DNA from 3 places in the Marinobacter sp. C1S70 genome. Region 1 is predicted to be linked to each of the others. Evidence: predicted binding sites of a transcription regulator. Region 1 holds the regulator's gene; each other region holds the start of a gene.
What was found. Region 1 encodes sigma-54, which starts transcription at its own class of promoters, with help from an activator protein. Its sites were predicted from a motif close to ANTGGCATNNANNTTGCTNT; they were not measured.

Region 1 (4,257 bases):
GCCAGCATCATCACCTGCATGATGTTCTTGGCGTCTACGTCCCGGCCTTTGCCCCGGATTCGTACCTTGCTGTCAAAGTTCGAAGCGGTGGCCACAAGCTTTGCTGTAGCCCGTGCATGCAGACCGAGTTTGTTGATGATGGTGATGGGGCGGCAAATCATAGGCGCTCAGATTTCTCCCCGGGCTTGAAGGTGTGGCAGTTCGGTGTGGCGCACCTGCACATTACGGTAATGATCGCGGAAATAGCGCCCGAGCTGCTCACACACATAAACGGAGCGGTGCTGGCCACCGGTGCAACCGATGGAAATGGTCATGTAACTACGATTGCTGTCGGCAAACGAGGGCAGCCAGGTATTCAGGAAGCCCGTGACGTCATTCACCATCTGACGGGTCAGCGGTTCCCGTTCCAGAAATTCGATGACCGGCTGATCAACGCCGGTGTGTTTGCGCAGGCTGGTGTCCCAGTATGGATTGGGCAGGCAGCGTACGTCGAAGACATAGTCTGAATCCACCGGCACGCCGTGCTTGAAGCCAAAGGACTGGAACAGCAGTGCCAGTTCCTGATCCTTGCGGCCGGCCACGCGCTGCTTGATCATGTCGCGTAGCTCGTACATGGAGAGCCCGGTCGTGTTGACGTAAAGATCGGCCAGCTTTGACAGGGGTTCCAGCAATTGCTTTTCGTTGGTGATTGCCTCCCGCAGAGACGTCTTGTCATCGCTCAGTGGATGCTTGCGGCGGGTTGCGTGAAAGCGTTGCAGCAGTGACTGTTCGTCGGCATCCAGGAAAATGATTTCAACCTCGACACCGGTCTGCTTCAGTTGCTGGTAAATGGTTTCAAAATTGGCCAGCTCGGCGGACAGGTTACGGGCATCAATACTGACGGCCATTTTTTTCAGCCGGCCGGGCGCTTCCTGAGTGGCCGCCTCTCGGGTCAGCGGGAACAGCAAGCCAATGGGCAGGTTGTCGATGCAGTAGAATCCCAGGTCTTCCAGCACATGCAGGGCCGTACTCTTGCCGGAACCGGATCGGCCACTGACGATAATCAGCTTCATGGGACTGTTTCTCCTTCAATCTGCCTGGCAGCCTGTCCAGATATCAGGCTGATCTCAGTGATTACTCTCCGCCATACGCTGGTAAAGGGTCGCGGGATCTTCACTCTGGCGCAGCCGGGCGCAGAAAGTGCTGTCATTGAAGCGCTCCGCCAGCTGGCTCAGTAATTCCAGGTGTTCACTGGTGGCTTCTTTGGGGACGATCAGTGCAAACACGAGATCTACCGGCTGGTTATCGATAGCATCAAAGTCTACCGGTTCCTCCAGAGTCATCAGCACGCCGATGACGCGGTCCAGGCCTTCCAGTCGGCAGTGGGGGATGGCAATACCCTCACCGATACCGGTGCTGCCCAGCCGTTCGCGGGAGACCAGATTGTTGAAGATCTGGGTGTCGCTGAGGATTTCATCCTGAAAGTGAATCCGTTCAGCGATGAACTCCAGCACACGTTTCTTGCTTGAGGCCGGCACCTTACAGAGGGTCAGTTCAGGGGCAAGAATATTGTCGATGGTCAGGGATGGCTCGCTCATGGATCGACTGCATGTCCGTAAAAAAAAGGCTGCGGCCGGTTAGCCCCGCCGCAGCTCGTTTCATGAAACACCCGGTAAGGTTCGCGCTTCAGCGACCGCCGTTACCGTGCATCCGGTCTACGTTCTTTTCCTTGTGCTTGAGGATCTGACGGTCCAGCTTGTCGACCAGAGCGTCGATTGCGGCGTACATGTCCTCATTTTCTGCCTTTGCGTGAATCTCACCACCAATCACGTGCAGCGTGGCTTCCGCCATCTGGCGCACCTTCTCGACCTCCAGGGTGACCTGGCAGTTACTGATGTGGTCGAAGTGACGCTCCAGCTTCTCGAACTTGGTGTTGACGTAATCCTTCAGAGCGGGAGTCAGTTCTACGTGATGGCCTGAAATGTTGAGTTGCATAGGCGTCTCCTGTTGTCATACTGCCGGCGTGCTTGCCGGCTTGCGTGCCAGTGCATCTTGCACCGGCGAAAGTTTAAACCAGGCGTTTTCGTTCGTTCGAGGGAGGAATATGCATGGCCTCCCGGTATTTGGCCACGGTACGCCGCGCCACGTTGATTCCCTGTTCCCCTAGCATGGCTGCAATTTTGCTATCGCTCAATGGCTTTTTCGGGGTTTCCTCGGCAATCAGCTTCTTGATCATCGCCCGGATGGCTGTAGACGAGCATTCGCCGCCCTCGGCGGTGCTGACGTGGCTGGAGAAAAAGTACTTCAGCTCAAAAATACCGCGGGGCGTGTGCATGTACTTCTGGGTGGTAACCCGGGAAATCGTGGACTCGTGCATTTCCACCGCCTGGGCAATGTCAGACAGGATCAGAGGCTTCATGGCTTCTTCGCCCTGATCCAGGAACCCTTGCTGGTGTTCAACGATGCGGGTGGCCACTTTCAGCAGGGTTTCATTCCGGCTTTGCAGGCTCTTGATAAACCATTTCGCTTCTTGCAGCTGGTCGCGCAGGTAGGTGTTATCGGCACTGCTGTCAGCCCGGCGGATCAGTGACGCGTAGCTGGCATTCACCCGGATACGCGGAGCGATTTCCGGGTTGAGTTCAACCCGCCAGCGGCCTTCGTGTTTGCGTACGATAACGTCCGGGATAACGTAATCCGGTTCGGCCCGGTCCACGACATCGCCAGGGCGAGGGTTCAGGCTGGTGATCAGGGCCAGTACCTGTTTCAGCTGGTCTTCCTTGAGCCGGCTGCGGCGTAACAGTTGCGCGTAGTCCCGGTTGCCAAGCAGGTGCAGGAACTGGGTAACCACCAGTCTCGCCTGGCGCAGCCAGGGGGTATCCGGTGGCAGCTGGTTGAGCTGAATCAGCAGGCATTCCTGGAGATCCCGAGCGAACACGCCGGGCGGGTCGAAGTGTTGCAGGCGGTGGAGTACCGCTTCCACTTCGTCCAGTTCCAACGGGTCTTCTTCGGTTTCGTCCAGCAGGCCTGCGTGAATGTCCTCAATGTCAGACGTCAGGTAGCCGCGCTCATCCACAGCATCCAGCAGCGCGTGGGCAATGGCCTGATCCCGCTCGCTCAGAGGCGTCAGGTTCAGCTGCCACTCGAGGTGATCCTGCAGGGTTTCGGTAGGCGAGTTCCGGGTTTCGAAATCCGATTCGTGCTCGTCTTCGCCTTTGCTGGCCGGAGCCGGGGCAGACTGGTAGATGTCGTCCCAGGCGGTATCCACTGGCAGATCATCGGGAATGTTGTCCGGAATATCGTTCTCGGACGACCAGTCAGGGCCGTTCTCGGTTTCGTCCCAGTCCGGGCTCGCGTCCTGGTGGCTGTCGTCCTGGTTGGCCTCAGAGCTGGAAGCTTCACTGTGCTCGTGCTCTTCGCGCTCGTCGCCTTCAGGGTGCTCATCGTCCTCTGAGGTTTCCAGCATTGGGTTGGATTCCAGCGCCTGCTGGATTTCCTGCTGGAGATCGAGGGTAGAAAGCTGTAGCAGGCGTATGGCCTGCTGCAGCTGGGGCGTCATGGTCAGACTCTGGCCCAGCTTAAGCTGTAATGAGGCTTTCATAACCATGGCTCAAGATCCATAACTCGTGGGCATCCCGGTTGTTGCTTTGCCGGCGCACAGGCCGAAAAAAATGTTGTACGCTGGTTACTTGCCATTGTCTGTGAACAGTATAAGCAAGTTTTTTGCCGAGTTTACTTGCTACAGATCATCAAAACAATCAGACCTCGGATAAACCCAGTTTTATCAGGTCAGAGCCGGAACTCATCACCCAGATATACTTCTTTCACCTGCTGGTTTGCCAGAATGGCTTCGGCATTGCCGGAGGCGATGATGTGGCCGCCGGAAACGATGTAGGCATTCTCGCAGATGTCGAGGGTTTCCCGAACGTTATGGTCGGTAATCAATACGCCAATGCCTTTATCCCGCAGGTGCCGGATAATGTGCTTGATGTCACTGACGGAGATAGGGTCTACGCCCGCGAAGGGTTCGTCCAGCAGGATAAACGCGGGCTCCATGGCCAGCGCCCGGGCGATTTCAACCCTGCGGCGTTCGCCGCCGGATAGCGCCATACCCACGCTGTCACGGATGTGAGTAATATGAAACTCTTCCAGCAACTCTTCCAGCTTGGCCTCCCGTTCCGCCCGACTCATGCCTTTGCGGGTTTCGAGGATGGCCATGATGTTGTCCCGCACGGTCAGTTTGCGAAACACGGAGGCCTCCTGGGGCAGGTAACCGATGCC
Region 2 (4,257 bases), on a different contig from region 1:
ACCTCCGGAAGTGCTGTTTCTTCGCTCTGGGCCATGGCTGGTGAGGTGGTCAGCAGAGTGGCAACGAAGGCAAACAGGACAGACATCACAATCGAGATGTGTTTTACGGTATTTGTCATTTTAAGGCAGCTCTCTGTTACAGGTGGTGACCAGAATACTGAGATAATCCGGTTATTACGAAGTTTGAGCAGATCTTAACAGATCATTACGCCATTAAGGGTAAATCAGAACAGCATGCTCAGAGGTTGTGGGCTACGCTTCACTTGATTGTTGAATACCGGGCCGGGTTGTACGGTGATCACTGATACTGCAGGAGGAATCTGGTGAGAATCCGTCAGGGTTTTGAAGAGAAATCCCGGCTTGGCCGGTTGCTGATCAATCGTGGCTATCTGTCTGAAGGTCAGCTGGAAGAAGGACTTCGTGCTCAAAGGGAAACCGGCCAGCGCCTCGGTGAGGTGTTAATCGCTGCCGGCTGGATCTCAGAGCGGGAGCTCCACCGGGTACTCAAGCATCAGTCCCGTTACCGTAACGCAGCGGCACTGGTTACCATGGTCACTCTGCCATTTCAGCCCCTGGTTTCACTGGCGTCCAGCAACACCAACGCAGGGCAGATTGGCGCTGAAGCGGGCGAGCTCTATGCACGGGGCGATCTCACGCCCTTGTCGGAAGAAGAAATGTCAGGGGTGTCTGCTCAAAGCGGTATCGGCCTGATGGAGCGCCTGGAGGCGGTTTCTTCCATGCCTGGCAGCGCCAGGGACAATCCCTCAGGTGACTCTCCCGATGTCGACGTGGTGGAAGGAATCAGGTTGGCGGCCAACGTGTTCGTGCCGGTGCTCAGCTTTCTGGATTCCGACCTTACGATTTCGGGTGTGCATTACCGGGACTCAGAGCCTCGCTACTCGCTGCAGGAAGACGGAGGCCTGCGGCTGGCATTTCCTGAGCGTATTGAGGAAATCCGGATGGACAACATTCGTGTGATGGGCGGGCAAACACCGCCCATGGGCAATGTCAGTATCCGGGATATCCGCTTTCACCCCGATTCGCAGATGACCATTTACACGCGCTGAAAGCCGTGCCCTGAAACGAAAAATGCCCGGAAAATCTCCGGGCATTTTATTTTCTCTGGGCGCTTGGTGTATCAGGCACTGGCCAGAATATTGGTGCTTGAGACGTTGGTCTGCTGGCCTTTGGCGCCATAGAGCTTCTGCTGGGCGGAAGCGCCTCGGAAGATGTCGGTAAGGCGTGACAGGCGCTTTTGCAGATGCCCAAGGATTCGGCCGTTGTTCTGGTTCACAGCCTGACATTCGCGCAAGTGGGTGTCTGCGTCTTTCCAGAGTTGGTGGAGCTCATCCATGCCCGCGGCCCGAATGAATCGTGATGGCTCTCCTGCGTTGGGCTTGTAGCCCATATTCACCAGCAGGTGAATTTTCTTTTTGGCGCGTTCACGAACGCCTTCAAGAATCTGGTTCTTCCGGCTGGTCATTTCTTGCAGGGGCTGGATATCCGCAGAGGAGAGCACGGATTTTTCCTGGTGGAGAAGTTCCGCCAGCAGCTCAAGCTGGCGGATATCTTCCTGAAGAATCGCTTTCAACTGTTCATGTGCGTTCATGCTTTACTCACCCGAAAATGCTTTTATCCATCTCAAGCATTTTCTGGGCCAGTTTCTGAGCATCTACCTTGTAGGTGCCGTTCTCAAGAGCAGAACGAATCTGTTCGATACGATCATCGTCCATTTCGGGGTAATCCCCCAGCTTCTGCTCAAGTTGCTTCAGGTTTTTTGCCTGATTGCTCAGGTTCACATTTTCACCGCGGGCAGCGGGGCTTTGGGCCTTGGCTTGTTCGCCAGTTGTCGCCTGTGAGCCCTGGTTGCCTGTGGCTTTGTCGGCCGTGGTGCGAGTGGTGTTGACCTGGCCTGGGCCAATTCCATTTAAGTCAACTGACATATCAATACCTGCTTGCCTGGGGCCACATCAAAGTGGCGTATTCGGGTTTATATCTACTTAACGGCAAATCCGCGCCATACTTTAGTTACAAAACGGAAAACATTTGCCGCTTTTGCTACTTTGCTGCCTTACATCGGAATTTCGACCCGCCCGGGGCCAACCGCACGGGCTTTGACTGTCCGGGACGAGCGGAGATTCTCTACCAGAACCTGCTCTCCAACCCCTGCACTCGCCAGTGCTTTACCGCGAGAAGACACCGAAAATGAGCCTGAACGCGCGGTGATAATAACATGATCGCCCCGCTCAATCGCGTTGGGGGCTTCAAGGAGATCCGGGGTCATTACCGTGCCGGCATTCACCGGGCGGCGCATCATCATCCCTGAAATGGACTCTTTGCGGGTGAGTACTCCGCGGCGACTGGCGTTGATCTGAACCGAATTTACGGTTACCAGATCCTGTGTCAAACGCTCCCCGCGCGCCAGGGGGCGAGCCGCTACCAGGGCAGGGCCATGAACCTCAACGCTGGTGGTCACGTACATTTTCCAGGGGCGTTCACCACTGCAGGAAACCAGGACCGACGGGCTGGTGGTCTGTAGCGGATCGCCCGCAAACTCGGCGTTCAGCCCCTGGTTGCAGGCAGCAAGGGCGATGCGGCTGTCGATAGCGCCAACTTCGTAGCGGCTCGTGTAGCCCTCGGCAGCAAGGGTTCTGGACCACTCTGCCAGGAACGTCTGGGCGGCGTTACGGATGGTTTCAGCAGTGGTACGTTCTGAAGACTGAGTGACCGGGCTCAGTAAAAGGCACAATGCAGCCAAAAAGATGATTCGCATACGCACCGGTTTGTCCTATGCTGTCTGTATCTGTGTGTTTTGTCGAAATTCGTTAAGGATTCGGGTTCTTGGGCCGTTAACCCTTAACAGGTCTGCAGGCGTCAAAGAATTGTCTTGGACATGCCTGAAACCACCTTACAATGATTTAAGCAATATTGATGCCGGTATAGGCACGCCAGGAGTAAAGCATCATGGCAGGGGTATTAGACAGCGTTAACCAACGCACCCAGCTGGTCGGTCAGAACCGGCTCGAACTCTTGCTGTTCCGTTTACGGGGGCAGCAGATGTACGGCATCAACGTATTCAAGGTCAAAGAGGTGCTTCAGTGCCCCAAGCTGTCATCGATTCCCAACAGCCGGAGCGTGGTTCGAGGGGTTTCCCACATCCGCGGTGAAACCATTCCGATTATCGATCTGAGTATGTCGATTGGCTTGCCGGGTATACCGCAGGAACAGCTGTCCACCAGTTTCGTGATCATCACGGAATACAACCGTAAAACTCAGGGCTTTCTGGTAACGGGCGTAGACCGGATTATGAATATGAACTGGGAAGACATTCTGCCTCCACCGAAGGGTGCCGGAAAGGATGTCTACCTCACGGCGGTTACCAAGATTGACGATAAACTTGTAGAAATCATAGATGTAGAAAAGATTCTTGCAGAAGTTTCTCCGCTCAGGGAAGATGTGACGGAAGAGCTGGTCAGCCGAAGTGCGGAACGGGTTCCCGGCCATTTGCCCGTGCTGGTTGTGGATGATTCTTCCGTGGCTCGCAGGCAGATTGAGCGCTGTTTGACCGCTATCGGAATGGAAGTGGTTACCAAAAACGACGGCAAGCAGGCGCTACAGTATCTCAAGGAGATTACCCAGGACGGTTCAAAAGCAAGCGACCACCTGTCTTTGATTATCTCTGATGTTGAGATGCCGGAAATGGACGGCTACACCCTGGTTACCAGAATCAAGGAAGATCCGGCGCTGAAAGAAATGTATATCATGCTGCATACCTCGCTGAGTGGCGTCTTTAACCGGGCGATGGTGCAGAAAGTGGGCGCAGACGATTTCATGGCGAAATTCAGCCCGGATGAGCTGGCCGAGCGAGTAATGGAGATTATTGATCAGCACTAGTGCTCGGCTGACGGTTTCACCCACGAAGAGATCCAATGAAAGCGGACATGACGCCCCAGGAATACGAAGCCTTTAAAAAGTTCCTGCAGGATGCGTGCGGCATTCTGCTGGGTGATAACAAGCAGTACCTTGTGAAGAGCAGGCTTCGGCGGATACTCGAAGAAAACAGCCTGAACTCCCTTGGAGAGCTTCTCGAACGATTGCAGAGGCCTGGTCGGGCGGGTTTGCGCGAAGTGGTCATCGATGCGATGACCACCAACGAGACGCTGTGGTTTCGGGATAATCATCCGTTCCGGATTCTGCAGGAAAAGCTCTTGCCGGAGTTCGCCGAGCGAAATTCACTCCAGCCCCTGAGAATCTGGT
Region 3 (4,257 bases), on a different contig from region 1:
GACAAGCTGATGCTGTTCCAGTTGCGGGAAACACAACAGGCATTCCGCTCGGGTACCTGGATTCCAGCCACGGGCGAGCCGGTGGCGCTGGGGCCGGAACAGATCGGGCTGACCTCTGTGGGCCAGCCAGCCGGTTATCCGCGCCGTTGGCAGATAACCCTTCCGGCTTTCGACGTGAACCTTGAGGTCTCCGCGCCGGCAGGGGATTACCGGAATTCCGGGCTCTATCCGTATTGGGAGAGCCCGGTTTCCGTCACCGGAAGCCATTCCGGCGTGGGTTACATGGAGCTTACCGGTTACCAGGCACAATAAGGCCCGGAAACTCACTCAACGGCATTGGCACCGATACGGTGAATGCTGAGGTCGGCACCGTTGAACTCTTCTTCCTCTGTCAGTCTCAGGCCGCTAATGGTTTTGATGGCACCGTAAACGATGAGCCCGCCGGCAAAGGCCACGATCACACCGGCCACCGAGCCAATAATCTGCGACATCAGGCTGACGCCACCCAGGCCCCCGAGCGCTTCCTGGCCGAAGATACCGCAGGCAATGGCGCCCCAGACACCGCATACGCCATGCAAGGGCCAAACACCCAGAACATCATCCAGCCGCTCGATTTTCGCCTGTGCCCACTCGAACAGGTAGACAAAGATGGCGCCGGCCACGCCCCCGGTAATCAGGGCGCCAACGGGGTGCATCAGGTCTGAGCCGGCGCACACCGCCACCAGTCCGGCCAGCGGACCGTTGTGAATGAAGCCAGGGTCTTTGCGGCCGAGCAGCATGGAAACCAGAATACCCCCCACCATGGCCATCAGGCTGTTGACCGCGACCAGGCCACTGATGCCGTCCAGAGTCTGGGCCGACATGACGTTAAAGCCGAACCAGCCCACGGTCAGAATCCAGGCGCCGAGGGCGAGAAACGGAATGTTGGAAGGGGCAAAGGCCACGACCCGACCGTTGCGATAGCGACCGGTGCGGGCGCCGAGCAGCAGCACCGCAGCGAGAGCAATCCAGCCACCGACAGCATGCACCACAACGGAGCCGGCGAAATCATGGAAGGACGCACCAAACTGGTTCTCCAGCCAGGCCTGGAAACCAAAGTTCCCGTTCCAGATCAGGCCCTCAAAGAAAGGATAGACGAAGGCCACGATCAGGCCCGAGGCAATCAGCATGGGGTAGAAGCGGGCACGCTCTGCGATACCGCCGGAAACGATCGCCGGAATGGCCGCGGCGAAGGTCATCAGGAAGAAAAATTTGACCAGTTCATAGCCGTTGGCGGAGGTGAGTTCGGCGGCGCCATTGAGAAAGTGCCCGCCATAGGCGATGTAGTAGCCGATGAAAAAATAGGCGACTGCGGATATGCCGAAGTCGGTCATGATTTTAACCAGGGCATTGACCTGATTTTTATGGCGAACAGTGCCCACTTCCAGGAACGCAAAGCCGGCGTGCATGGCCAGCACCATAATGGCGCCAATCAGAATGAAGAGCGTGTTGGCGCTCTCGGTCAGGGTGTGTACGGCACTCGTGATATCCACGGGTTTTTCTCCTGAGTGTTTTGATTACGCGGCTTCTGATGAGCCGTTGTGCATTGTTGGGGTGCGACTTAAGCAAGTGCTGTTCCAAAACAATGCATATCAAGTACTGCAGGGGGGTTGGAGAACCTGAGGGCGCCGAGGGAGGTATTTATCTGCGTCAAAGTGCACCAGAGGCGTGCGCATCAAGGGCTTGTGCACCAATCTGGATAGGGCGCGAGGCAAGGTTTTACTACCAGGTAATCTCGCTGGGCGTATCCCGACCGGGCTCAATGCCAATAATGGCTTCCTGCGACTCGCTTTCGGAACGAATCAGCTCGCGAAGGCGCAGTTCCTGCTCTTCCATGGGCTCTGACAGATCGATAACGATTTCAACCCGCCGGTTCTTGGCTCGGTTTTCCGGCGAGGTGTTGGGTACCCGTGGTTCGGTGTCGGCCAGACCGGTCACCCGGATGCGGTCCGGAGTCACCTGCTCCCGAGCCAGCAGAACATTAGCCACCGCGGCGGCACGGGCTGCGGACAGGTCCCAGTTACTGTAGAAACGTTCGGTGCGGATGGGCACGTTATCGGTATGGCCTTCAATGGCGAGGTCGCCGGGCATGTCGGCCAGAACCTCCGCCATATCCAGAAGCAGGCCTTCGAATTCCCAGGTCAGTTGGGCTGAACCTGAGGCAAACGAGCCCTTCTCCTCAATGCGAATGATGATGCGGCGCTGATCTTCCGAGACGTTGATCCGGCCATCCATAATAGCCGGTTCCAGCACTTCAAGAATCCGGGCCATGTTGGCGTCCATCTGTTCCTGGATGGATTCCTCAATGGCTTTCTCTTCGGGGCTTTTCAGAGTCTGGATTTCGGGCTGTACGTCGGTGGTGGTCTGTTTGACTTCATTGACCACAGTGGGCTCTGGCGGCGCCGGCGAAAACTTGTCGAAGATCGGGCTGGTGCCCTGAGGGATCTCAAGCGCAGGCACTTCCCGCTGCACCCCGAAGGCCTTGGAGAGTTCACCGGCGATCTGTTTGAACTTCTGGGCGTCGATTTCCGAAAACGACAGGAGCAATACGAAAAAGCACATCAGCAGCGACATCAGGTCGGCAAATGTGACAACCCACGCAGGAATCCCGGGCTTTTCCTCTTCTGGCAAATCATCCATGTTTAACCGCCTGCCGTTTCCGCATCGCCGTTTCTGGCCCGCTCTTTGGGCGAAAGATAGCTGGACAGCATCTGCTCGATAATGCGCGGGTTGGTGCCTTCCTGGATGGCGACGAGGGCATCAATATAGAGCGATTGCATGCGGGCCTCCTCCGTCATGCGCAGGGACAGCTTGTCGGCAATGGGGGTAGCGATCATTGTGGCGATCATGGCGCCGTAGAGCGTGGTCAGCAGGGCTACGGCCATGGCCGGCCCGATAGACTTGGGATCTTCCATGTTGGACAGCATCTGCACCAGGCCAATCAGCGTGCCAATCATACCCATGGCCGGAGCCACATCTGCCATGGCGGTGAACACTTTCGCGCCCGACCGGTTGTGTTCCAGTGTCATCAGGCGTTCCTTGTTGAGGAGCTGCTTGATGGTGTTGCCGTCCTGTCCGTCCACCAGCATCTGAATACCCTGGCCCAGGAAAGGGCTGCTGACCTCCCTCCCTTCGATACCAAGAACGCCCTCTTTTCGAGCGATGCTGGCAATCTCCACCAGTTCTTCGATGCTGGCCTGAGTTTCGGGCAGTTTGAATTTGAACGCTCGGGCTGCCACCTTGAAGGCATCAAAAAACTGGGCAAGACTGAATTTGGCCAGAACCACCAGCAAGGTACCGCCGATCACAATCAGCAGGGATGGCGGATTGATGAACATGCCTGGCGATGCGCCCAGGATAATGGCCGAAGAAATCAGAAGAATGGCGCCGACGAGGCCGATAAGGGTGGCGAAATCCACAGTAACTCCAGAACTGTGCAGGTGACGATTAAGGGGGCGGGAGAATACTCCCTGGTTGATTATTAATCAATGCCCGGTTGGTCCCTCATCCTATGATGAGTGAAGCTCCTTCCATGCAGCGTAGCGGTGCAGATCGGATTCGACCAGTTTAAGGCACAAGGCAACCACACCGGCATCATCAACCAGGCCGAAGCCGAAGATCAGATCCGGAATCAGGTCCAGCGGATTCAGCACGTACAGCAACGCTCCGGCTACCGCAGCGACGGACTTCCAGGGTATGGCCCGGTAGTGGCCGTACCAGTAATCGCGAATCAGCGAGAACATCAGCTTGATATCGGTAGAGAAACGATTCAGCCTGCCGCTGTTTTTGACTTTCTCTTCAACGGCTTTTTGTCGTTCAAGCAGGGCCTCAAGGTCGCCTCTGTGAACCTTGGCACTTTGCTCTCTCAACTCGTTTGCCGCTGTTTTATCTGAGATCCATGCCATAAATTGTCACCACTTTGCTCAGCGATTGCCTCAACATAACGAAATCGTGCAGGTTCGTCACCTTCCCAGGGCATTTCAATAATTCGTGAGACTTCCTGGGAGTTCAGGATCGGGCGCTTCATGGTCTTTGGTTTTGTGGTGGTCCGGAACGAAGGCCAGCCGTTTTCGAATCAGTACGTCCTGAGCTCTGAGTAATGGCTCGGTATCTGTGGCCGGTTCGGTCAATGTAAAAAGGTAGGCGACGGCCTCTGCGGTTGAGAGTTGCCCGGCCTTTGGGGCCTTTCGGATACGGTAATGTGAAGCTGGTGGATCA

Region 2: flgA (flagellar basal body P-ring formation chaperone FlgA) is a predicted target of sigma-54. The motif match lies at 2,920-2,939, and genes of this name have one in related genera.
Region 3: Q669_RS18170 (ammonium transporter) is a predicted target of sigma-54. The motif match lies at 1,602-1,621, and genes of this name have one in related genera.

The regions. Positions count from the first base shown of each region.
Region 1 is NZ_AXBW01000027.1:10,995-15,251, reverse strand. It holds gene Q669_RS09055 (HPr family phosphocarrier protein) at 1-161, opposite strand, end outside; gene rapZ (RNase adapter RapZ) at 168-1,052, opposite strand; gene ptsN (PTS IIA-like nitrogen regulatory protein PtsN) at 1,107-1,577, opposite strand; gene hpf (ribosome hibernation promoting factor) at 1,666-1,974, opposite strand; gene Q669_RS09035 (RNA polymerase factor sigma-54) at 2,048-3,577, opposite strand; gene lptB (LPS export ABC transporter ATP-binding protein) at 3,766-4,257, opposite strand, start outside.
Region 2 is NZ_AXBW01000040.1:4,158-8,414, reverse strand. It holds gene Q669_RS12125 (peptidylprolyl isomerase) at 1-119, opposite strand, end outside; gene Q669_RS12120 (hypothetical protein) at 324-1,067, shown strand; gene Q669_RS12115 (flagella synthesis protein FlgN) at 1,139-1,609, opposite strand; gene flgM (flagellar biosynthesis anti-sigma factor FlgM) at 1,617-1,943, opposite strand; gene flgA (flagellar basal body P-ring formation chaperone FlgA) at 2,072-2,779, opposite strand; gene Q669_RS12100 (chemotaxis protein CheV) at 2,965-3,894, shown strand; gene Q669_RS12095 (CheR family methyltransferase) at 3,930-4,257, shown strand, end outside.
Region 3 is NZ_AXBW01000084.1:100,810-105,066, reverse strand. It holds gene Q669_RS18175 (lipocalin-like domain-containing protein) at 1-312, shown strand, start outside; gene Q669_RS18170 (ammonium transporter) at 324-1,532, opposite strand; gene Q669_RS18165 (flagellar motor protein MotB) at 1,762-2,679, opposite strand; gene pomA (flagellar motor protein PomA) at 2,682-3,458, opposite strand; gene Q669_RS18155 (YkvA family protein) at 3,549-3,944, opposite strand; gene Q669_RS18150 (tRNA-uridine aminocarboxypropyltransferase) at 4,020-4,257, opposite strand, start outside.